Regions from separate parts of the Terrabacter sp. R4-6 genome, predicted to be linked through region 3. Evidence: predicted binding sites of a transcription regulator. Region 3 holds the regulator's gene; each other region holds the start of a gene.
What was found. The regulator LexA, encoded in region 3, represses DNA repair genes until DNA is damaged. The targets are predictions, from matches to a motif close to TCGAACANNTGTTCGA.
Positions count from the first base shown of each region.

Region 1 (7,267 bases), 1.0 Mb from region 3:
GGCAGCGTCGAGGGGAAGACCTCGAGGCTCTCGAGGATCTCGACCTCGGCCCGCTTGTTGTGGGCAGCCCGGTCGAGCAGAGCCGGCAGCGAGCCGATGTTGTGGGTGCCGAAGACGACGTCGACCCACGGCGCGCGCTGCACGATGGTGCCGCGGTCCTTCTGCGCCATGCAGCCGCCGACGGCGATCTGCATGGCGGGGTTCTTCTGCTTCGCCGGACGCAGCTGGCCGAGGTTGCCGTAGAGCTTGTTGTCGGCGTTCTCGCGCACCGCGCACGTGTTGAACACGACGACGTCGGCGACCTCGGGCCGGTCCTGCGTCGGCAGGCTCGCGAGGTCGACGTAGCCGGCCGTCTCGAGCAGGCCGGCGAGGCGCTCGCTGTCGTGGACGTTCATCTGGCACCCGTGGGTGCGGACGTCGTAGGTGCGGGGCGAGCCGGCGGGCGCGGTGGCGGCCTCGGGCGCGGGCGCGAAGTTCTGCGTTGTCATGGCACCGACAAGGGTACGTCGTGCAGCGCCCGGTCAGCGTCGCGCACGGGCGGCGTGCTGCTCAGGCTCTGGTCCCGACGCGCGAGACGGAGGAATAGGAGCGATGGTGGACCTGTTGACCCCGGTGCTTGACAGTTCAACGACTTGGTTGCATCATAGTTGTTGAATATTCAATAACCTACTCCGAAGGACACATCATGGGCCTGTTCAACCGCACCAAGGACGAGACCGCCACCGAGACCGCGTCGGTCGCCGTCGAGAACATCTCCGGCGACTACACCATCGACCCGAGCCACACGCGCATCGGCTTCTCCGCCCGCCACGCCATGGTCACGAAGGTCCGCGGCCACTTCGACGAGTTCGAGGGCTCGGCCCACGTCGACACCGTGACGCCGGCCAACTCCTCGGTCACCGTGACGATCCAGGCGGCCAGCGTCACCACCGGCAACGAGCAGCGCGACGGTCACCTCAAGACCCCCGACTTCTTCGACATCGCCAACTACCCGCAGATCACCTTCGTCTCGACGAACGTCGAGCGCGACGGCGCCGAGTGGGACATCACCGGAGACCTCACCATCAACGGCGTCACCAAGTCCGTCACGATCCCCTTCGAGGAGACCGGCTCGGCCAAGGACCCGTTCGGCAACACCCGCGTCGGTTTCGAGGGTGACGTCACCATCGACCGCACCGAGTGGAACCTCTCCTTCAACGCCGCCCTCGAGACCGGTGGCGTCCTCGTCAGCGAGAAGGTCAAGCTCGAGTTCGACGTGTCCGCGATCGCCAACGTGCCCGCCGAGGTCTGAGCAGCACCGCACCACAGCACACCCAGGGGGTGAGGACCGCACGGTCCTCACCCCCTCGTGGTGTCCGCAGAAGCCCGGGTGGCCCTGGTCAGCACTGCACCGGACGTCAGTCGCGCCGGTGCTCGGGCAGGCCGTCCACGGCGTCGCGGATGATCGGCCACGCGACCTCACCCGAGTAGCCCTTGCGCGCGAGCAGCCCGGCGAGGCGTCGCGTCTGGACGTCCGGCGCCAGACCCCGCATCGACCGGAGCTTCTTGGCGACGAGCTGCTCGGCCCGCACCTTCTCGTCGCCCGCACCGACCTGACCGAGCGCCTCGTCGGCGACCTCCTGGTCGATGCCCTGCTTGCGCAGCTCGTGCGCCAGGGCGCGCCGTGCCAAGCCCTTGTCCGACTGCTTCGACCGGACGAGCATCTGGGCGTACGCCTCGTCGTCGATGAGGCCGACCTCGGTCATGCGGTCGAGGACCTTGGCCGCGATGTCGTCCTCGCAGCCGCGCTGACGCAGCTTCTTCTCGAGCTGGGCTCGGCTGCGCGGAGCCATGCTCAGCTGTCGCAGGACGATGGCCCGCGCCACCGACTCTGCGTCGGCGTCGGGAACCGCCACCTCGACGTCGTCGGGAGGAGGCGCCCAGTCGGGTCGCTCCCCCGCCTCGTCCGAACCCCAGCCCGAGCGGGGCCTCGACGACCGGCGACCCTGACGACCGGAACCGCTCGCGCCACCGGAGCGGCCCGAACGCCCGCCGCCACGGGACCCGCCCGCCGCTCCAGACGAGCCCGTGTTGCCGGGTCGGGTCGCGCTCGTGCTCGCTGGACGACCACTCTCGCGCCCGGATGGCTCGACGTGGGCAGGCTCGGACCACGGAAGCCCGGACCGGCTTGCGCCGACCTCGGACGCCGACTCCCCGGACACTGCGCCCGACGCCATGCCCGACGCACCGCCGGCTCGCACCCCGGCGACACCCTCGGCCTCAGCCAGGGCGGCCGCGGCGCGAGCCAGACGGTCCCGTGCGGTCTCCTGTTCGGAGAGACCCATGATCAGAAGTCGACAGGCACGTCCGAGACCTCGGCGGGCTGGTCGACGCGCGGCCCGACGCCGAGCTTCTCCTTGACCTTCTTCTCGATCTCGTCGGCGAGATCGGGGTTGTCCTTGAGGAAGTTGCGGGCGTTCTCCTTGCCCTGGCCGAGCTGGTCGCCGTCGTAGGTGTACCAGGCACCGGCCTTGCGGACGAAGCCGTGCTCGACACCCATGTCGATGAGGCCGCCCTCCCGCGAGATGCCGTGGCCGTAGAGGATGTCGAACTCGGCCTGCTTGAACGGCGGGGAGACCTTGTTCTTGACGACCTTGACGCGGGTGCGGTTGCCGACCGGCTCGGTGCCGTCCTTGAGGGTCTCGATGCGACGCACGTCGAGGCGGACCGAGGCGTAGAACTTCAGCGCCTTGCCACCGGTCGTCGTCTCCGGCGAGCCGAACATGACACCGATCTTCTCGCGGAGCTGGTTGATGAAGATCGCCGTGGTGCCGGTGTTGTTGAGGGCACCGGTGAGCTTGCGCAGCGCCTGGCTCATGAGTCGCGCCTGGAGGCCGACGTGGCTGTCGCCCATCTCGCCCTCGATCTCGGCGCGCGGCACGAGGGCCGCCACGGAGTCGATGACGATGATGTCGATGGCGCCCGAGCGGATCAGCATGTCGGCGATCTCGAGCGCCTGCTCACCAGTGTCGGGCTGCGACACGAGCAGGGCGTCGGTGTCGACCCCGAGCTTCTTCGCGTAGTCCGGGTCGAGCGCGTGCTCGGCGTCGATGAACGCCGCGATGCCGCCGGCCTTCTGCGCGTTGGCGACCGCGTGGAGGGCGACGGTCGTCTTGCCCGAGGACTCCGGGCCGTAGATCTCGACGACGCGTCCGCGCGGCAGACCACCGATGCCGAGAGCGACGTCGAGGGCGATCGACCCGGTGGGGATCACCTCGATGGGAGGACGGATGTCGTCGCCGAGACGCATCACCGCACCCTTGCCGTAGCTCTTCTCGATCTGGCCCATCACCGAGGAGAGGGCCTTGTCCTTGTCCTTTTCCTGCACCGAAGCCATGTCGGTCACCTATCTGCCGTCTGCGTTGCGGTCGTCTACCTTCGACCCGGGCCACGGCCTCGTGCTGCGAGGTCCGCTGTCGGGTCAGACGCTAGGTGCCGGCGCCGACATCGGGAGGATCCACGAGACGGCCTGTGGACGATGCGGGTGGTGGCGCAGGACCTGTGGAGAACACTACCGAACAGGTGTTCGAAGTCTGCACGACACGCCGGTGCCGAGATCAGCGTGTCGCCCGGACCTGAGTGAGCGCCCGGTCGAACGCGGTCCACGCGGAGCTCCCGCTCACCGCGCGCTCCCCCGCTCCGCACCGGGCCGAACGGCGGCGGCGTCAGCGACCGGCCTGACCGCCCTGGGCTCCCCGCGCGACGCGGGTGTCGCGTCCGAGGCGTCGCTCCGGCGGCACGTCCATGTCGGTGCAGAGCGCCTCCCACACGGCGCGCGGCGGCTCGCCCTCGGCGAGGGCCTGCACGACGGTGCGGTTGCCGAGCGCACCCAGCACGTGGTCGCGGGCGAGCGACCCGGCATACGCCGCGCCGAACTCGTCGTCCATCAAGGTCCAGAAGTGGCTGATCCGCACCACTGCAGTGTGCCACCCGCCGGGCCGGAACCGTTCCGCGCGAACCCGTCGTCGGAGCGTTACCGCAACCGCCCGCGAACGTCCGGCGCGGCCGGTATCGTCCTCTCGTCGCGCGCGCAGCCGCGCGGCACACCGAACTCTTCAGGGGAGCACACCATGACCGAGCCCACCGGGCCCACCGAGCCCACCGAACCCACGCGCGCGGCGGCCCAGCCCTACACCTACCCGACGCCCGCCGGCGCGGCCGAGACCGTCCCCGGTGAGGTCACCCTCTCCGACGACCCGCAGCCGCCCGCGTCCGGTGGCCGCAAGCGGACGGGCCTGCTCGTCGGCGGCGTCGTCACGGCCCTCGTCCTCGGCGGCGCAGGGGCCTTCGCCTTCCAGACGCTGAGCGGTGGCGGCTCCCAGCCCGCCGACGTGCTGCCCGGCGACGCGTACGCCTACCTCCGTCTCGACATCGACCCGTCGGCCGGCCAGAAGATCGCCGCGGTGCGCTTCCTGGGCAAGCTGCCCAAGGTCAAGGACACGCTCGGCGCCGACGACCCCCGCAAGCAGCTGTGGCAGCTCGCCTCCAAGGACGCGAGCAACGACTGCGTCGCCAAGTTCAGCTACGACACCGACATCGCGCCCTGGCTCGGTGACCGCGTCGGCGCCGCGATCCGGCCCGGCGGCACCGAGGACGCCCCCAACGTCGCCATCGCGATCCAGGTCAAGGACGAGTCGGCGGCCAAGGACACCCTGACCAGGCTCTTCGCCTGCGACAAGGGCGGCTCCGACACCGAGCTGCGGATGAAGGACGGCTACGCCATCGTCACCCCGCCCGGCGTCGGCGACGCCACCCTCGCCGCCGCCTCCAAGGGCACGCTCGCGCAGAACGCCGGCTTCACCTCCGACATGGCGGCGCTCGGCGAGCAGGGGATCCTGTCGGCGTGGTTCGACATGGGCACGGGCCTCAAGGAGATCCAGAAGCTCAGCGGCACGACGGGGATGGACGCGACGGCCCTGGCCTCGGCCAAGGGACGCGTCGCGACGGCGGTCCGCTTCGACGCCGACTACGTCGAGATGGCGGGCGTCGTGCGCGGCGCCGACGCGACGAGGTCCGTCAAGGGCGACGGCAGCGAGGTGGCCTCCCTCCCGGCCAACACGATGGCCGCCTTCAACGTCTCGGGCGCCGACCAGATGCTCGACTCCGCGTGGCCCCAGCTGAAGAAGCAGATCGAGAGCCTCGCCGCCGCCGACGGTGAGTCCGACCCGATCGGCATGGTCGAGCAGCAGCTCGGCATGAAGCTCCCCGACGACCTCAAGGTGCTGCTCGGCCGGTCCTTCACCCTGGCCATGCCCGAGCAGGACCTCCAGTCCGACGTGCCCGTCCTCGGCGCGAAGGTCGTCTCGAGCGACGCCAAGCGCGCCGACGAGCTCGTCGGTCGCCTCATGGAGTCGGCCGGCGTGGGCAGCGACGTGCTGACCCACAAGGTCGAGGGCGACAAGGTCTTCGTGGCCACGACGCCCGACTACGCGGACGACCTCAAGTCGGGCGGCAAGCTCGGCGAGAGCGACACGTTCAAGCTCGCCGTCGGCGACGTCGGCAACGCCACCGCGACCCTCTTCGTCGACCTCGACAAGATCGACGCCATCGTCAAGGGCGAGGTGCACGGCGAGGCCAAGTCCTTCCTCGAGTCGCTGCGTGCCGTCGGCTTCACCGCCACCAACACCGGCAACGGTGAGGGCTCGTTCTCACTACGGGTCCTGGGCGACTGACCCGACCCGCGACACACGAAGGGCCCCGCTCCGGCGGGGCCCTTCGTGTGTCTGGCACCAGCGGGGTCACGCGCGGTCGACGAACCCCGTGATCCCCAGGCCGTCAGTGGTCGGCACACGGATCTGGTTGCCGGAGTAAGTGATTCCCCCGATGACGGGCGAGCTGACCGACCACCATGCGGCGTCGAGGTCGCTCACCTCGGTGGTCGGCTCGGCAGCCACGAGCGCCGCCGCGGCCCCGACCCCGACGTGGCTCTCCATCATCGATCCGACGATGGTGCGCAGTCCTGCGTCGTGGGCGCGGCGCAGCATGTCACGGCCCACGGTGAGCGACCCGCACTTGGCGAGCTTGACGTTGACGAGGTCGGCCGCGTCCAGCCGGATGATCCGCTCGAGGTCGAAGGGGCCGTAGCACGACTCGTCGGCCATGACCGGCAGTCCGACCCGCTCGCGCACCCAGGCCAGTCCCTCGACGTCGTCGGCCACGACGGGCTGCTCGACGAACTCGACCCCGAGGTCGGCGACCTCGAGCGCACGGATGACCTGCACGGCCTCCTCGCGCGTCCAGCCCTGGTTGGCGTCCAGCCGGATGGCGACGTCGGGACCGACGGCGTCGCGCACCGACGCGACACGCTGCACGTCGGTGCTCGCGTCGGTGCCGACCTTCATCTTCAGGGTGCGGAAACCGTCGGACACGCGCGTTCGCGCCGTGTCGGCGAGGGCGTCAGCGGCACCTGCCGACAGGGTGACGTCGGTCGTCAGGACCTCGCGTATGCCGTCCGGCCGGGCCGCGAGCAGCACCGCCACCGACGTGCCCTCCGCCTGGGCGACGAGGTCGTGCAGGGCCGCGTCGACCGCGGCCTTGGCGCCGAAGTTGCGGGCCACGGCGCGCTGGACGACGGCAGCGGCTGCGGCGAGGTCGCTGCGGTCGTCGAGCCGGTGACCCGTGACGGCAGGGGCGAGCACCTGCTCGATGCAGGCGGTGGCGCTCGCGAGCGACTCCCCCGTCACCTGCCACACCTGCGGCGCCTCGCCCCAGCCCGTGCGGCCGTCGCTGTCGCTGACGGTGACGACGACGGTGTCGGTGGTCTCGGTGCGGCGCAGGGCCGTGACGAACGGCGTGTGCAGCGGCACGGACGAGGTCGTCGTCGTCACCCGCGCGACGGTGGTCATGCTCGCTCCTCCTCGGTGTTCTCGCTGGTGTCCTCGGTCGGGTGCTCGGCGCGCCAGACGTCGCGGGCGATGCCGGCGACGAAGACGGCCGCCTCCGTCTCGTCGAGGTCGATCGTCGTGCAGACGGCGATGACGAAGGGCTCCTCCCCCTCCGGACGCACGAGCGCGACGTCGTGGGAGACGCCGGGGATCCAGCCCGACTTGCTCGCGGTCGCGGTGCCCGGCGGCAGTCCGGCCGGCACCTGGTCGACGTGGACCTGACGGGCCAGCATCTCCTCGACCGGTGTGAGCACCTCGTCGCCGCCGAGAGCGGGCTCGCGACGCCCGACCGCGGCCATGACGAGCCCCAGGTCGGCGGCGGTCACGGTGTTGGTGATCCCGGC
Region 1 covers NZ_CP197224.1:491,442-498,708, forward strand. Annotated here, with positions in the region: gene miaB (tRNA (N6-isopentenyl adenosine(37)-C2)-methylthiotransferase MiaB) at 1-488, opposite strand, end outside; gene ACSSS0_RS02360 (YceI family protein) at 686-1,291, shown strand; gene ACSSS0_RS02365 (regulatory protein RecX) at 1,398-1,895, opposite strand; gene recA (recombinase RecA) at 2,327-3,376, opposite strand; gene ACSSS0_RS02375 (DUF3046 domain-containing protein) at 3,705-3,953, opposite strand; gene ACSSS0_RS02380 (DUF3352 domain-containing protein) at 4,110-5,711, shown strand; gene ACSSS0_RS02385 (dipeptide epimerase) at 5,778-6,884, opposite strand; gene ACSSS0_RS02390 (serine hydrolase) at 6,881-7,267, opposite strand, start outside.
Region 1: the regulator LexA is predicted to act here: its motif matches at 3,554-3,569, upstream of recA (recombinase RecA).

Region 2 (7,267 bases), 2.2 Mb from region 3:
CAGGATCGGCATCCCCCGTTCCTACCACGCAGGGGGACCCGTCTTTTGTTTATCCTTGCGGGTACATAACTGATCGGGTACATTCACGTCATGGACGCGGTGCTGCAGGCCTTGAGCGACCAGAGCCGACGCACGGTGCTGGAGATCCTGCGCGACCACCCGGCGACGGCCGGCGAGCTGGCCGACGCCCTGCCGATCGCCCGGCCCGGCGTGTCCCGGCACCTGCGGGTGCTTCGCGAAGCCGGTCTCGTCGAGGTGCGCCAGGAGGCACAGCGCAGGATCTACACCCTGCGCCCGGAGGCGCTCGTCGAGGTCGACGAGTGGCTGGAGGCCTACCGCGCCCTGTGGCAGAACCGGCTCGACGCCCTGCACACCGAGATCGCCCGAGGAAAGAAGGCACGGAAGTGAAGATCATCGGCACCATGCGCGCCCTCGACGACACCCGCGGAGCGGTCCGCGTCGAGGACGTCTACGACACCGACATCGACGACCTGTGGGAGGCCTGCACCACCCCGGAGCGCCTGGCGCGCTGGATCGCCGAGGTGTCCGGCGACCTGCGCGTGGGAGGGACGGTCCACGCCGTCTTCACGAGCACGTGGACCGGTCCGGCGACCATCGAGGTCTGCGACGCGCCCCACCACCTGCTCCTGACGACCGAGCCGGGCAGCGACGACGAGAGCCAGATCGAGGCGTGGCTCACCGCCGAGGGGTCCCGGACGCGGCTCGTCGTCGAGGAGCGCGGGCTGCCGGTCGGGCAGCTCCACTTCTACGGGGCCGGGTGGCAGGTGCACCTCGAGGATCTCGGACGGTCGCTGGCGAGCGGCGGCTCGGCCCACGCCGACGGCTGGTCGCAGGAGGTGGCCGCACCGACCTGGCACGAGCGCTGGACCGCCCTGACCCCCACCTACGAGAAACTGACGGACCGCTGATGTCCGACACGATCCGGTTCGACGGGACGACGGTCAACGCTCCCGACGCCATGGCACTCGCACAGTTCTACGCCGAGATCACGGGCGGCATCGTGCGAGGCTCGGCACACTGGGCCGCGGTCAGCACCGGAGCCGCCATGATCGCCTTCCAGCAGGTCGAGGACTTCGAGCCGCCGACCTGGCCGGGAGGGTCCGCGCCGACGCAGCTGCACCTCGACTTCTTCGTCAACGACCTCGAGGCGACCGGAGCACGTGCGACCGCTGCCGGGGCCCGGCTCCTCGAGGTCCAGCCCAACGAGCACTGCCGCGTCTACACCGATCCCGCCGGCCACCCGTTCTGCCTGTCCACGTGGGAAGCGCGTCAGCTCTTCGAGAGGTGACCACGCTCGGGACAGCCTCAGGTGTCGTCAGGTCGGGGTGAAGTCGACGAGGTGCAGGTGCAGGGGTCCGCCGGAGGGGGCGGGGTAGCGGCGGCCGAGTCTGGCTGGTGGTCTGGATCGGTTCGGCTGGTTCGGGTCGTGGTCTGGGTGGGGGTCGGGGGCCGGGACCAGGTGTGGTGGTGGTGTCCGGGGTGGTTGGTGGGGTGGGCCGATGAGTAGTCCGGTGTCGGTGTGGAAGAGCAGGCCGTCGGGTCGGGTGGGGTCGCCGGTGATGGTGAACTCGCCGCGGTGGTGTCCGTCGTGGTGGGAGGTGCAGACGCCGAGGAGGTTGGTGTCGTCGGTGGGGCCGCCGTCGCGCCAGTGGATGAGGTGGTGGATCTCGAGGTTGCGGGTGGAGCCGCAGCCGGGGAAGCGGCAGCCGCGGTCGCGGTCCAGGACCAGGACTCGGGTGCGGTGCGGGACGACGCGTTGGGTGCGGCCGACGTTGACGGGGTGTCCGTCGGTCTGCCAGACGGGGGTCAGGGTCCCGTCGCAGGTGAGCTGGTCGGTGATGTGCTGGGGCAGGCGGGGGCGGCCGGTGAGCCAGGCGCCGTCGGTGTCGAGGTGGACCTGGACCCGGTACCGGGCCCGCCGAGCGGCCCCACCCGAGCCACCGGAGGAGCCGGAGGTTCCGTCGCGTGTCGTGGTGGCGGCGTCGAGGGAGCGGGTGGCGAGCACGATGAGGGCGTCGGCCCAGGTGACGCGGGGCCGGCCGCCGCTGGTGCAGGTCTGGTCGGGGTGCAGCACGTCCCCGTTCAGGGCCCGCTTCTGCTCGTCGGTCCAACCCTCGGGTGCGAGGGTGTGGAAGAGGTGGTCCTTGGCCTCGGCGAGGGCCGCTTCGACGAGCGCGCCGACCTCGGCGGGTGCGTCGTAGCGCAGCCGGAACCGCCCGTCGGCGTCGAGGCCCATGCTCAGGTGCGCCGGCTCGACCGGCTCCACCCGTGGCCGATCCAGGGTCGCGTCCTGCTCACCGGGGGGTATCTCGCCGGGCAGGCCGCGGCCGCGGTCGTCGACGCTGTCGGGTTGGAGGGTGAAGTCGTACCGGGTGACCGTGCGCTGCAGCTGGGTGACCGTCGCGTGCTGCGCGAACTCCGCCACGGTGGTGTCGAACGCGGCCGGGGTGTGCCGGGCCACGACCGCGGCCTGGTCCAGGCTGATCCGCCCCTGGCGCAACGCGGCGGAGGTCGCGGGCAGCTCCTGCGCCCGCCGGGCCAGCAGGACCACCGCGGACGCCTGGCCCCGCGACAGCCCGGCGCGCAGCATCAGCCAGTGCTCGGGTGACCGCAGCCCGGCGGCCTGCCAGGACCCGTCGGTCAGGACGGCCGCGACGAAGTCGACGAGCCGGGCGTGCGCGTCGTGCAGGTCGGCGGCCAGGGACGCGACGTGGTCCCAGTCCTGCTCGATCTGCTGCGCGCTCCGGCTCTGCTCCATACCCCTAATCGTACAGGTGTTCGAATGACCCGACAAGAGTTGTCCACACCAAACGTCTTGTCCCACAGGGGTTTACGCCTCATCGAGACGCGCGCAACGGCATACCCCTGCGGCCGTCAGGCCGGTCATGGGTAAGGATGGGGCATGCCAGAGCCGACCCGCCCGCAGACCCCGGACGACACGATCGGTGCGCGCGACCTCACGGCCTGGCGCACCCGTTTCGGCCGCTGGCTCGTCGACGTCTTCGCCGGGCTCGCGCGCGCCTCACGCCCCGCGGCACGGCGCGTCAGGTCGTGGTCCTCGGCCCACGTGGCCTTCGTCGTCTTCGCCGTCATCGCGCTCGTCGTCATGGTCGTCCTCGTCGAGGGCATCGAGACGGTCTACGAGGGGGTCGCCGGACGGGACGGGCTGACTGCGGTCGACCAGCCGGTGCTCGACGCGGCCATCACCCTCCGCTCCCCCGGGCTCGACTCCGCGATCACCGCCTTCACCGACGTCGGCGGCCCGGTCGGCATGCCGATCCTCGCCCTCGTCGCGGTCGCGATCATCACGTGGCGTCGTCGCCGGTGGACACCGATCGTGCTCACCGTCATCGCCGCGGCCGGGTCGCTCGCCATGACGATCGTGGGCAAGAACGTCGTGGACCGGGCCCGCCCGCCGGCCTCGCTCGCCGTGCCACCCCTCGAGGTGTCGCCGTCGTTCCCGAGCGGCCACACCCTCAACGCCACGGTGCTGACCACGATCGTCGTCTACCTCGTCCTCATCGAGACGACCGCGGCATGGCAGCGCACCCTCGCGATCACGATCGGCACGCTCTTCGTCGCGACGATGGGGCTCTCCCGCGTCTTCCTCGGCCACCACTGGCTCACCGACGTGCTCGCGGGCTGGCTCATCGGCCTCGCCTGGGCCCTCGCCGTCATCACCGCGCACCGCCTCTGGCTCACCCTGCGAGAGCGGCCCGAGGCGGTGCGCGGCGACGCCGCAGCCCCTGAGGGTGCGGCTACTCCTTGACCGCGCCCTCGACCGAGCCGGAGATGATCCGCTTCTGGAAGACGAAGAACATCAGCGCCACCGGGATCGTCATGAGCACCGCCGCAGCGTGTGTGAGCGACGACCCCGACGAGCGGGCTGGAAATGGGCTGCGGTCACTACGTCCAGAACGCAGGATGAGGCGGCTCGACAGGTCAAACCCTTCACGGTGAGGTCCGAGCACGCGACTCATTCTGTTCGAGCCCACACGTCCGGTCTCTTCATTGCAAAGACCCTGTGGGCCCCTCCCAAGCAATATGATCCATTCGACGTCGGCCAATGACTGGGAGCGAAATGGATGCGGATGACGCTGGCTGGCGGCGCATCGCGCTGTACCTCCTCATTACGCTTGCGAGCGTTTTTGCTCCGGGCGCTGTCATCGTCGCATCCTTGGCCATATGGCGAGTCTCCCAAGACTCGGTTCTTCTTCAATCGATGCAGTCAGGAACAGCAGACGGTGCGGGAGCCTTGCGGTACCTGTGGATCGCTGCGGGACTGAGCCTGAGTTATCTAGTCGGCTACTTCGCACGCGCACTTGGCTTTGTCGCCGTACGTTCGATTGGAAAACGATGGGGTCCGCAAGGCACCGTTGGGAAGTTGCGTGCCGATATCGTCGATCGCCTGGGTGCAGACTCTTGGGATCGAGCCATGGCTACGCATCCAGCGCTCCGAGCTTCGCTCAACGGACCGCTTGATCAGTCGAAGCTGAGTGAGGACCCTCTGTTTGACGCCTTCATCTACTGCAAGCTGTGGCTCCGCCGGATGGCTCCTACCCTGAACATCGACGCGATCGAGCTGGAGATCAATGTGCTGTGCGGGTCGCTTGTGCCAGTCGCGGCCGTCACGCTCTTGATGGGTCAACAGGCGCAACTATCATCGGGCGGCTGGGTTGCCACCGCAGCTCTCGCGCTCGCTGCTTGGTGGATCATCATCACGAACGCCTTGAAGCTCAGGCAGGACGAGCGTTATGAGGCCTTTCGCAACGTGGTAGCCGACGCAGCCATGCGGGCAGCGTCCACTGGCCGCCCCCTCCGGCCGTCCGCACCTCCCGGGCCAGCCACCACCTGATCGCAATCAGGCACGAGGGCGAACCCATCGATGGAATAGGCTCGCGCCATGACTCGCCGACAGCCGTGGCTCCACGAACTGTCGATACTGGTTTCTGGAAACGCCACCGTGATGTCAAGTCGTCATGGCGACATTGAGCTCGGAACGTGCCAGGGTCTTTTCGTAGATGATCGACGCATCATCAATCAGTTGACGGTCCGAATCGGGCGTGAGACACCGGACTTCCTTGCCGAGCGGGTGACGGGGGGGACTGGACTTCACCTTGGTGTCGCGCGAAACCTTGACGATGGTATTCAGCAATCGATGGTGGAGATCCTGAGGAGACGCACCCTCGAGGGCCCTGTCATGGTCGAGAAGGTCACGCTCACATCTCGGTATCCATACTCAATTGAAACAAACGTCGCCTTCGACATCCTGGGGGACGGGCTCGGCATTGCAGAGGTCAAGTCCGGCATTCTGCGAGGCCCTGACCTGCGCAGGGTTGAAATAGGCACGGACGAACGCAGCGCAGAACTGGCTGATGACTGGCACCGCACGTCCGTCGCCCTGGAGGAGCTCCCGACGGGCAGCATGGTGGCCGTGCGACCCGGTGACGACGGCTCCGTCGCGCTCGAGACGACACTCGTCGTCGAGCCCGGCCGCACCGCCTCCGTCTGTCTGCGCGTCACGACGGAGCGGCTCCGGGCCTCCGCCTTCGACGCGGACCCCGGCGCCGATGCCGTGACGTGGGACGACGTGCGCGTCACCGCCCAGGACCACCGGGTCGCGCGCACCGTCGAGCGCGGTCTCGACGACCTGCGCCACCTCGTCCTGCGCGACCCCGCCTCGCCCGAGCACATCTTCGCCGCAGCCGGAACCCCTTGGTATCTCACGCTGTTCGGCCGCGACTCCATCTGGACGGCCCGCATGCTGCTGCCCTTCGGCACCGAGCTGGCCGAGGGGACGCTGCACACGCTGGCCCGACGCCAGGGCACGACGCACGACCCCGTCACGGGCGAGGCGCCCGGCAAGATCCCGCACGAGCTGCGCCGCCACGTGCACCGCGACACCACCACCGGCATGGCGCTGCCGCAGGTCTACTACGGCACCGTCGACGCGACCGCCCTCTGGGTCTGCCTCCTCGCCGACGCCTGCGACTGGGGCCTGGCGCCCGAGCGAGCCCGCACGCTGCTGCCCGCCCTCCGGTCCGCCGTCGACTGGCTCACGGGCGACGGGCAGCCCGACGACGACGGCCTGCTCAAGTACCTCGACACCTCCGGCACGGGCCTCGCCAACCAGGGCTGGAAGGACTCCGGCGACTCGATCCGGTGGCGCGACGGCACGGTCGCCGACGCCCCGATCGCGCTCGTCGAGGCGCAGGCGTATGCCGTCGAGGCCCTCCGCGCCGCCGCGCGCCTCTACCGGTCGCTCGGTGCCGAGGACGCCGACGCCGCTGACGCCGCTGACGCCGCTGACGCTGCGGCGACCGCGCTCGAGGGCCGGCTGCGCGACCGCTTCTGGGTCGACACCGACGCGGGCCACCACCTCGCCATCGCCCTCGACGGCGCGGGTCGAGCGGTCGACGGGCTCGGCTCCAACATGGGCCACGTGCTCGGCACGAGCGCCCTCACCGCTGACGAGGCCACGGCGGTCGCAGCGACCGTCACGTGCCCCGAGCTGCTCGACGACTTCGGGGTGCGCACCCTCGGCACCGGGAACGGCGGCTTCAACCCCATCGGCTACCACACCGGCTCGATCTGGACGCACGACACCGCGATCACGGCGATCGGCCTGTCCCGCGAGGGATTCGGTGCCGAGGCGAGCGCCGTGGCGCGGACCCTGCTCGCATCGGCCGAGGCCTTCTCCTACCGCTGGCCCGAGCTCTACTCGGGCCTCGCCCTGGGCGGCGCGCCGACGCCCTACCCGGCGTCGTGCCGGCCCCAGGCCTGGTCGGCCGCATCGGCCGTCGCGCTGCTCACGGTGGCGCTCCGCCCCCGACCCGACGCGGCCACCCGCACGCTGCACCTCTCCCCTGCGCGACCCGCCCCCTACGGGGCGCTGCGCGTCGAGGGGCTGCGCTTCTGCGGCGGCCGCATCGACGTCGCCGTCTCGGCCGACGGTGACGTCGAGGTGCTCAGCGCACCCGACGACGTCACGGTCGTCACCGACTGAGGCGACGGCATACCCCTGGAGGCCCGGCGCTCCTAGGATCGGCAGGGTGAAGCCGGCGATCATCCTCGTGTCCGAGACCCGCTGCGACGTGCTGCGCGACGAGTTCAGCCGCTACGAGCGCGACTACGAGCTGCCGACGGCCACGACGGCCCACGAGGCGAAGCAGGCCGCCAAGGCGGTCGTCGCCGAGGGCGGTCAGGTCGCGATGTTCGTCACGGAGTCGCGCCTCCCCGACGCCGA
Region 2 covers NZ_CP197224.1:1,704,546-1,711,812, forward strand. Annotated here, with positions in the region: gene ACSSS0_RS08065 (putative immunity protein) at 1-12, opposite strand, end outside; gene ACSSS0_RS08070 (ArsR/SmtB family transcription factor) at 91-408, shown strand; gene ACSSS0_RS08075 (SRPBCC family protein) at 405-929, shown strand; gene ACSSS0_RS08080 (VOC family protein) at 929-1,309, shown strand; gene ACSSS0_RS08085 (HNH endonuclease signature motif containing protein) at 1,337-2,779, opposite strand; gene ACSSS0_RS08090 (phosphatase PAP2 family protein) at 2,924-3,790, shown strand; partial or broken gene ACSSS0_RS08095 (carbohydrate ABC transporter permease) at 3,780-3,878, opposite strand; gene ACSSS0_RS08100 (hypothetical protein) at 4,103-4,876, shown strand; gene ACSSS0_RS08105 (glycogen debranching N-terminal domain-containing protein) at 4,925-7,027, shown strand; gene ACSSS0_RS08110 (NAD(P)/FAD-dependent oxidoreductase) at 7,074-7,267, shown strand, end outside.
Region 2: the regulator LexA is predicted to act here: its motif matches at 2,788-2,803, upstream of ACSSS0_RS08085 (HNH endonuclease signature motif containing protein).

Region 3 (7,267 bases):
GCGCCGGGAGCACATGGGCAGCGGTCCCCGGCGGCGCGGTAGAGCCACGAGCCGCGGTCAGCAGTGCCCGCCACAGCTCGTCGTCGGTCTCGAACGCCGATCGTCGGGCCTGCGTCAGGCAGGCGTGCACCTCCACCCTCAGCAGCTCGTCGAGCCGGGCCCGGTGCGCCTCGCCCGCAGGGTCTCCGAGCGAGGCGCGCACCGGCAGGAAGAGGCGACCCTCACCGTCGACCCAGGCACCCTCGTCGGCGGCCCGCCGGTCGGCGCGACCGACGAGGTCGAGCGCGGACTGGAGGCGTGACGCGGCGTGCCCGACGGCGTGACCCGTCGCGGCGATGCTCCCCGCGAGCCTCCCGAGCCCGGCGACGACGAGACCGTAGCGGTCGACTGCTGCCGACGAGGCGGCACCGGACCACCGGGGAGCAGCCGAGCGACGCCAGAGCACGAGCTCGGCCAGACCGAGCACCCGGCACCGGCGCTCCTCGAGACGCCGACTCAGCTCGACCAGGGACTGCGGCCGGCAGGCGCGCAGGTCACCGACCGTCATCATCAGCGACGCGCTCGAACCGGTCCCGCCCGGGCTCCCCGGGCTCCCCGGGCTCATCGGGCGCCACCGGGCGACCGCACGGCCAGACGCGCCGCCTGCTCGACCGCGTCATAGGTGTCGGCCGCGGCGGCGAGGCAGCGACCCAGCTCGCGCAGCTCCCAGCGCATCCCGGCCAGCCGCGCCTCCCAGGCCGCCGCCACCTGACCGAGGCCCGAGGCGACACGACCCCCGGGCACCGCCGCGCCCAACGGCCGCAGCTCGGCGGCGATCTCCAGCCGTTGCACCCGCGCCAGCACCTCACCGATCGAGGTGGCGTCGTCGCGCAGCGCGTCGGTGTCCACGTCGTAGCGCATCCCCTGCTCCCTTCCCGAGGCAGCAACGCTAGGCCGGGCCCGGGACGGCGGGAGCCCGTCATCCACGGGACCGCGGTCGAGCCCGGTCGCGCGGGCGACCTTGCGCCACAAGGACGGCGCCACGGCCAGGGGTGGGGACAGCAGGACGCCGCACCCCCGGTCAGGGGTGCGGCGTCCGGGGCAGGAACGGCGGGGTCGAAGCGCCGCTACCGCCAGCCGCTGAAGGTGGAGCCAACGCGGCGGATCAGGAGGGCCGGGACCGGCGCAGCCGAGCACACGGCATACGACACGGGACGGGCCCTGGACGGGCTGGACGGGTCAGCGACCCGGGACGACGAGCTGCTGGCCGCTGTGGATCGCTGTGGTGCTGAGGGCGTTGGCGATCTGGAGCTCGACGACGCCCTCGGCCGTGGTCAGCTCGGGAAGCTCGCGGGCGGCGATGCCCGACAGGGTCTGGCCGGACTGGACCGTGATCGTGCGTGGCTCGCCCGTGGCCGACGCGAGCTGGCCCGCCAGGCCGACACCGAGGACGGAGACGACGCCCGCGACGAGGAGCGTGACGACGAGGCGGCCGAAACGCGTCAGGCGCATCGGCGGCCTCGCGGCACGGGCCGCACGCGCGGCCTCGGGCCCGGTGGGGACGAGGACGAGGCGAGGCCGGCCGGTCGACTGCGACCGCGCGGGCTCCTCGGTGTGCGGCTGACGAACGGCCTCGAGGACGATGGCGCTCATGGTGACCTCCCCTTGCTCCTGAACTGGCGAACACATGTTCGATAGAACGTCTGTACGAGTTGTAGCACGGATGTTCGACGAAGTCGAGACACGCATCGAACAGGTGTTTGGCAACTGTGTTCGAACTGCGTAGTCTTTCCTCACACCACAGACCTCACCAGCCACCACTGACACTGGCCCCACACCCAGCGTCACGACGCGGTCTGACGAGCCGACGAAGGGGACACCATGGGCGTGACCGAGCTTCCCGATCGCGAGACCGGCGACGGTCTCACCGTCCGCCAGCGGCGGGTGCTCGAGGTCATCCGCAACTCCGTCGACCGGCGCGGCTACCCGCCGAGCATGCGCGAGATCGGCGACGCCGTCGGCCTCGCCAGCCCCTCGAGCGTCTCGCACCAGCTCAACGCCCTCGTCGCCAAGGGCTACCTGCGCCGCGACCCGAACCGGCCGCGGGCCCTCGAGGTCGTCTCGCCCGACGCGAAGGCCGAGGAGCTCGGCTACCGCGGGGGCGACGCCACCGCGCCGCGTCCGCGCGGCGACCACTACGACACGGAGACCGACTCGGGCGATGCCCGCCCCGAGGCGTCGTACGTGCCGGTGCTCGGCCAGATCGCGGCCGGTGTGCCGATCACGGCCGAGGAGGTCGTCGAGGACGTCTTCCCGCTGCCCAAGCAGCTCGTCGGCGAGGGCGACCTCTTCCTCCTCAAGGTCAACGGCGACTCGATGGTCGAGGCCGCGATCTGCGACGGTGACTGGGTCGTCGTGCGCCAGCAGCAGCACGCCGAGAACGGCGACGTCGTGGCCGCGATGCTCGACAACGAGGCCACGGTCAAGACGTTCAAGCGCACCGACGGGCACGTGTGGCTCATGCCGCACAACCCCGACTTCTCGCCCATCGACGGCGACCACGCGACGATCCTCGGCAAGGTGACGGCGGTCCTGCGCCGGCTCTGACAGCGCCCGCTCCCCCACCGACGACGATGCCGTCGGCGCCCTCCGCGCCGACGGCATCGTCGCGTCCCGGGAGGCGTATCGGGTGAGGCGGCGACAGACTCTGACCCGTGAGCCCTGCGAAGGAGACCGCCATGGCACCTGGCCGCACCCGCGACGTCGTCCTCACCTACCGCTACCTGCGCGGCGCGATGATCGCGCTGCTGCTCATGCTGCTGCTCTCGGTCGGCTACCAGTGGTGGTGGGAGACCGACCACTCGTGCTGGCTCGGCTCGATCAGCGCGTACTACTACACGCCGGCGCGGACCGTCTTCGTCGGCTCGCTCTGCGCGCTCGGGGCCAGCCTCATCGCCTACAAGGGCCACTCGCCCGAGGAGGACGTGCTGCTCAACTTCTCGGGCTTCATGGCCTTCGTTGTCGCCATGGTGCCGACGGTGCCGGACGGACGGTGCGGGCCGAACGCGTACACCCAGACCCCGGCCGAGATCGCCGCGGCCGTGCGCAACAACATCTGGTCGCTCGTCATCGTCGCCGTGCTCGCGGCCCTGGTGGCCGCCTGGCTCAAGCGGGGCGCGATGACGCGCGACCCGTCCGAGCGGCCCACGGTGCGCTCGGTGGTCGTCTCCGTCGTGTGCGGTGCGGTCCTGCTCGGTGAGCTGACCCTCTTCCTCGTGCTGCGCGACCGCTTCATCGCGCTGAGCCACGGCGTCGCCGCGGGCACCATGGTGGCCGGGGTCATCGCCGTGATGGTCCTCAGCGCGCTGAGGGCCGAGGAGCGGCACCGGGGCGCAGCCGGGGCCGCGGGGGCGAGCGGGACCGCCTACAAGCGCATCTACATCGCCATCGCGGTCGCCCTGGCCGTCGCCCTCGGGGTGACGGTGCTGACGGCCCTGACGGTGAGCGGCTTCGACCACCTCGTCCTCATCGCCGAGGTCATCATCATCGTGCTCTTCGCGGCGTACTGGGGCGTGCAGACCAAGGAGCTCTGGGACTTGCGCGAGGCCGACGGCGCCGAAGCGCGGTCGGCCCGGTCGGTGGCCGAGTAGCCCTCAGGACAAAGGCGGTTCGTCGCCCAGGGCACCGAGCCACCAGGTGCCTGCATCGCCGTGCTCGACGGCCTCGGCCGGCGTCAGCGTCGCGGTGACCCGTAGCCACGACTCGGCCCGGCCGAGCCGACCGAGCCGCAGCGCGGACGGCAGCGCCGCCCGCAGCTCACCGGCCGGGACGACGTCGCCCCAGACCTCGAGCGCGGCGTCCCCCACCCGCCGCAGCCGGGGATCGTCGGGGGTGGTCTCGAAGCGGTGGAGCAGCACGTTGAGCGGGACGAAGAGCGCCGAGAGCGGGTGCGCGAGCAGGGCGTCGCCGAAGTCGAAGAAGCGCATCCCGTCCGCCGTCGCGAAGACGTTGCTGGCGTGGAGGTCGTTGTGCACGAGGCTCTCGGGCAGGCCGAGTGCCTGGACGTCCTCGGCCCACGCCGTGACCGCGGGGAGCAGGGCGCGCAATCGGTGCGCGACGTCGCCGGACATGCGGCGCGGGTCGTCCGTGGGCAGCCCCGTCAGGGACGCGACCCGCGCCTCGACGTACGCCGCCGCCTCGGCCGGGCACAAGCTCGTGACGCCCGCAGCGACGAGGTCTGACCCGTGGCCGACGAGGTCACGTTGGAGGCGCATCGCCTCTGCGGCGACTCGGCACCAGGCATCGACGTCATCGTCGTCGACCGTCTCGGCGAGGACGGGACCCTGGTCGGGGACGAGGTGCAGAGCCCGCTCGAGGTCGACCGCGACGACCGGGACGACCCGGCGGGGCGAGAGCCGGTCGAGCACGACGAGCAGCGCCGCCTCGAACGACTGGTGGTCGCAGTTCTGCTTGGCCCAGTAGGTGGCGCCGTTCGACGCGACCGCGCGCCACACCGTCGACCACGGACGCTGGTGCACCGCCTCGAGCGACACGAGGTCGGCGCCGAGACCGCCCAGGACCCCACCGACCCAGTCGCGCAGCTCGCCCTCGAACGCGGCCGAGGTCCAGCGGACGGACGGCCCGGGCCCGGACTCCGGGAGGGCGGCATACCAAGGAAGCTCAGTGCCCGAGAGCATCACGCAGCTCCGTCAGGGTCGTGCCGAGAGGCGCGTGGAGGCGCAGGGTGGCCTCGGCGTCGCCGCGCGTCGCCGAGCGGGTGACGATCGCGACGGGCACGTCGCGCTGGTGCGCGCGACGGACGAAGCGGTAGCCGCTCATGACCGACAGCGACGACCCGAGGACGAGGACGGCGCCGGCACCCTCGACGAGCGAGAAGCAGTGCTCCACCACCGCCTTGGGCACCGACTCGCCGAAGAAGACGACGTCGGGCTTGACGGTGTCGTGGCCGCAGACGAGGCAGCGCGGGGCGTGGAAGGACTCGACGAGCGCGTCGGCGAGCACGATGTCTCCGTCGGGACGCACCTGCTCCCCCCACTGCGAGCCCACCGCGTGCGCCGCCTCGGCGAAGCGGTCCATGAAACCGGGGTTGGCCTCGGTCATCCTCTCGTGCAAGCCGATTCGGGAGGTGTACTCACCGCACGTGAGGCAGACCGCGCGCTCGAGCGACCCGTGCAGCTCGATGACGTCGGTGGCGCCCGACGCCTGGTGCAGGCCGTCGACGTTCTGGGTGATGATCGGCCCGACGTAGCCCGCGCGCTGGAGGTCGGTGACGACGCGGTGGCCCTCGTTGGGAGCGGCGGCGTTGAACCGTTGCCAGCCGATGTAGCTGCGGGCCCAGTAGCGTCGACGGGCGTCGCTCGACCCGGCGAACTCGCCGTACGTCATCGGCTCGACGCGACGTGTCCCGTCGGGTCCGCGGTAGTCGGGGATGCCGGAGTCGGTCGAGAGCCCCGCGCCGGAGAGCACGACGACCCCTCCGCCGCTGACGAGGTCGACGAGGTCGTCGAAGCTGCCGAGGTCGTGCGTCCGGAGGGGAAGAGTGCGCGACGTGGACAGCCGGGTGGTCGCCGTGGTGACCGCCGCGGCCGTCGTCTGCGCGGGTATGCGGTCCGGCTGCTGCACCCGGTCAGCCTACGTGCCTCTCGGGGACCATTGCCTGCCGACCGGATCCCGCATGATTCCATAATCATCGGTTATGATCAGGGCATGATCGATGCTGCCGGCCTGCGGGTCATGAAGGCGATTGCCGACGAGGGAAGCTTCACGAGCGCCGCCAACGCGCTGGGCTTCACGCAACCGGCCATCTCGCAGATGGTCCGGCGCCTCGAGCAGCGCACCGGGACCGTCCTCGTCGAGCGCTACGGCCGCCAGGTCCGCCTCACCGAGGCCGGTCAGGTGCTCGCGCGCCACGCCGTCGGCGTCCTCGCCGCCCTCGACGCGGCCGAGGAGGAGATCACCGCGATCGCCGGCCTGCGCGCGGGACGCGTCCGCCTCCAGGCCTTCCCCAGCTCGTCGGCGACCCTCGTGCCTCGCACGCTCGCGATCCTCAAGGCCCGCCACCCCGACATCACCGTCACCTTCACCGAGGCCGAGCCGCCCGAGTCGCTCGCGGCCCTGCGCAACGGCGACTGCGACGTCGCGGTCGCCTTCGCCTACGAGGGAGGCGACCTCGGCGAGCTCGAGGAGGACCTCTCGCTCCTCGTGACGCGCCGGCTCATGGACGACGAGGTGCGTCTCGTCGTCCCCGGCACGCACCCGCACGCCGACGACGCGGCCGCCTCCCTCGCCGACTTCTCGGACGAGGAGTGGATCGCCGGCTGCCCCCGCTGTCGCGGCCACCTCCTGTCGCTCGCCGACACCGCCGGCTTCCGCCCCAACGTCGCCTTCGAGACCGAGGACTACGTCGCCCAGCTCGGGCTCGTCACGGCCGGGCTCGGCGTGGCCCTCGTGCCCGACCTCATCCTCAACGCGGCCAAGCACGACGAGGTCGCGACCCTTCCCCTCTCCCCCGCGTCGCGCCGGCAGATCCTCGCCGTGACCACGCCCGACCTGCAGCGCGTCCCCGCCGTCGCCGCTGCGCTCGACGCGCTCTGCGAGGCGGCCGGGGCCGACCCGCTCGTCTCCACCGCCGAGCTCGTCGGCGCCAAGGCCTGAGGGCCGACCACTCCGGCAACCAGCACCACCACGCGCCCGGCCACGACCCGGCATACGGTGGCCTCATGACCAGGGTCGCCCTCGCCGCTCCCAACGCCTCCGCGCTCGACGCCGGTCTCGAGGTGGCCGCCGAGGGTGGGAACGCCGTCGACGTGGCCGTCGCCGCATCGGTGGCCGCCATGAGCACCGAACCGGGCGTCGTCAGCCTCATGGGCGGCGCCTTCGTCAACGTCTGGCTCGCCGGCGCCGAACCGGTCGTCATCGACGGCAACGTCGAGATGCCCGGGCGCGGCCTCGACGCGTCGGCGTTCGGGCACGGCGTGCGAGAGGTGCGCACCGACTACGGCGGCGGCGTGGCGATCGGGGCGGGCCACGGCTCCGTCGCCAACTCCGGCGCGCTGCAGGCGCTCTCGGCGGCACGGGACCGCTTCGGAGTCGTCCCGTGGCGCCGCCTCGTCGAACCCTCGGCGCGGGCGTGCCGCGAGGGCTACCGGATCGGCGCGGCCGCAGCGCTCTACCTCGGCCTCGTCCGCGAGAGCCTCTTCGGCGACGACCCCGAGGCGCACGCGCTGGTGACGGGGGCCGACGGGGGTCCCCTCGAGCCGGGCGAGAC
Region 3 covers NZ_CP197224.1:4,111,360-4,118,626, reverse strand. Annotated here, with positions in the region: gene ACSSS0_RS19125 (alpha/beta hydrolase) at 1-550, opposite strand, end outside; gene ACSSS0_RS19120 (hypothetical protein) at 601-900, opposite strand; gene ACSSS0_RS19115 (LysM peptidoglycan-binding domain-containing protein) at 1,219-1,632, opposite strand; gene lexA (transcriptional repressor LexA) at 1,861-2,586, shown strand; gene ACSSS0_RS19105 (hypothetical protein) at 2,694-3,629, shown strand; gene ACSSS0_RS19100 (phosphotransferase) at 3,633-4,676, opposite strand; gene ACSSS0_RS19095 (Sir2 family NAD-dependent protein deacetylase) at 4,660-5,622, opposite strand; gene ACSSS0_RS19090 (LysR family transcriptional regulator) at 5,707-6,654, shown strand; gene ACSSS0_RS19085 (gamma-glutamyltransferase) at 6,720-7,267, shown strand, end outside.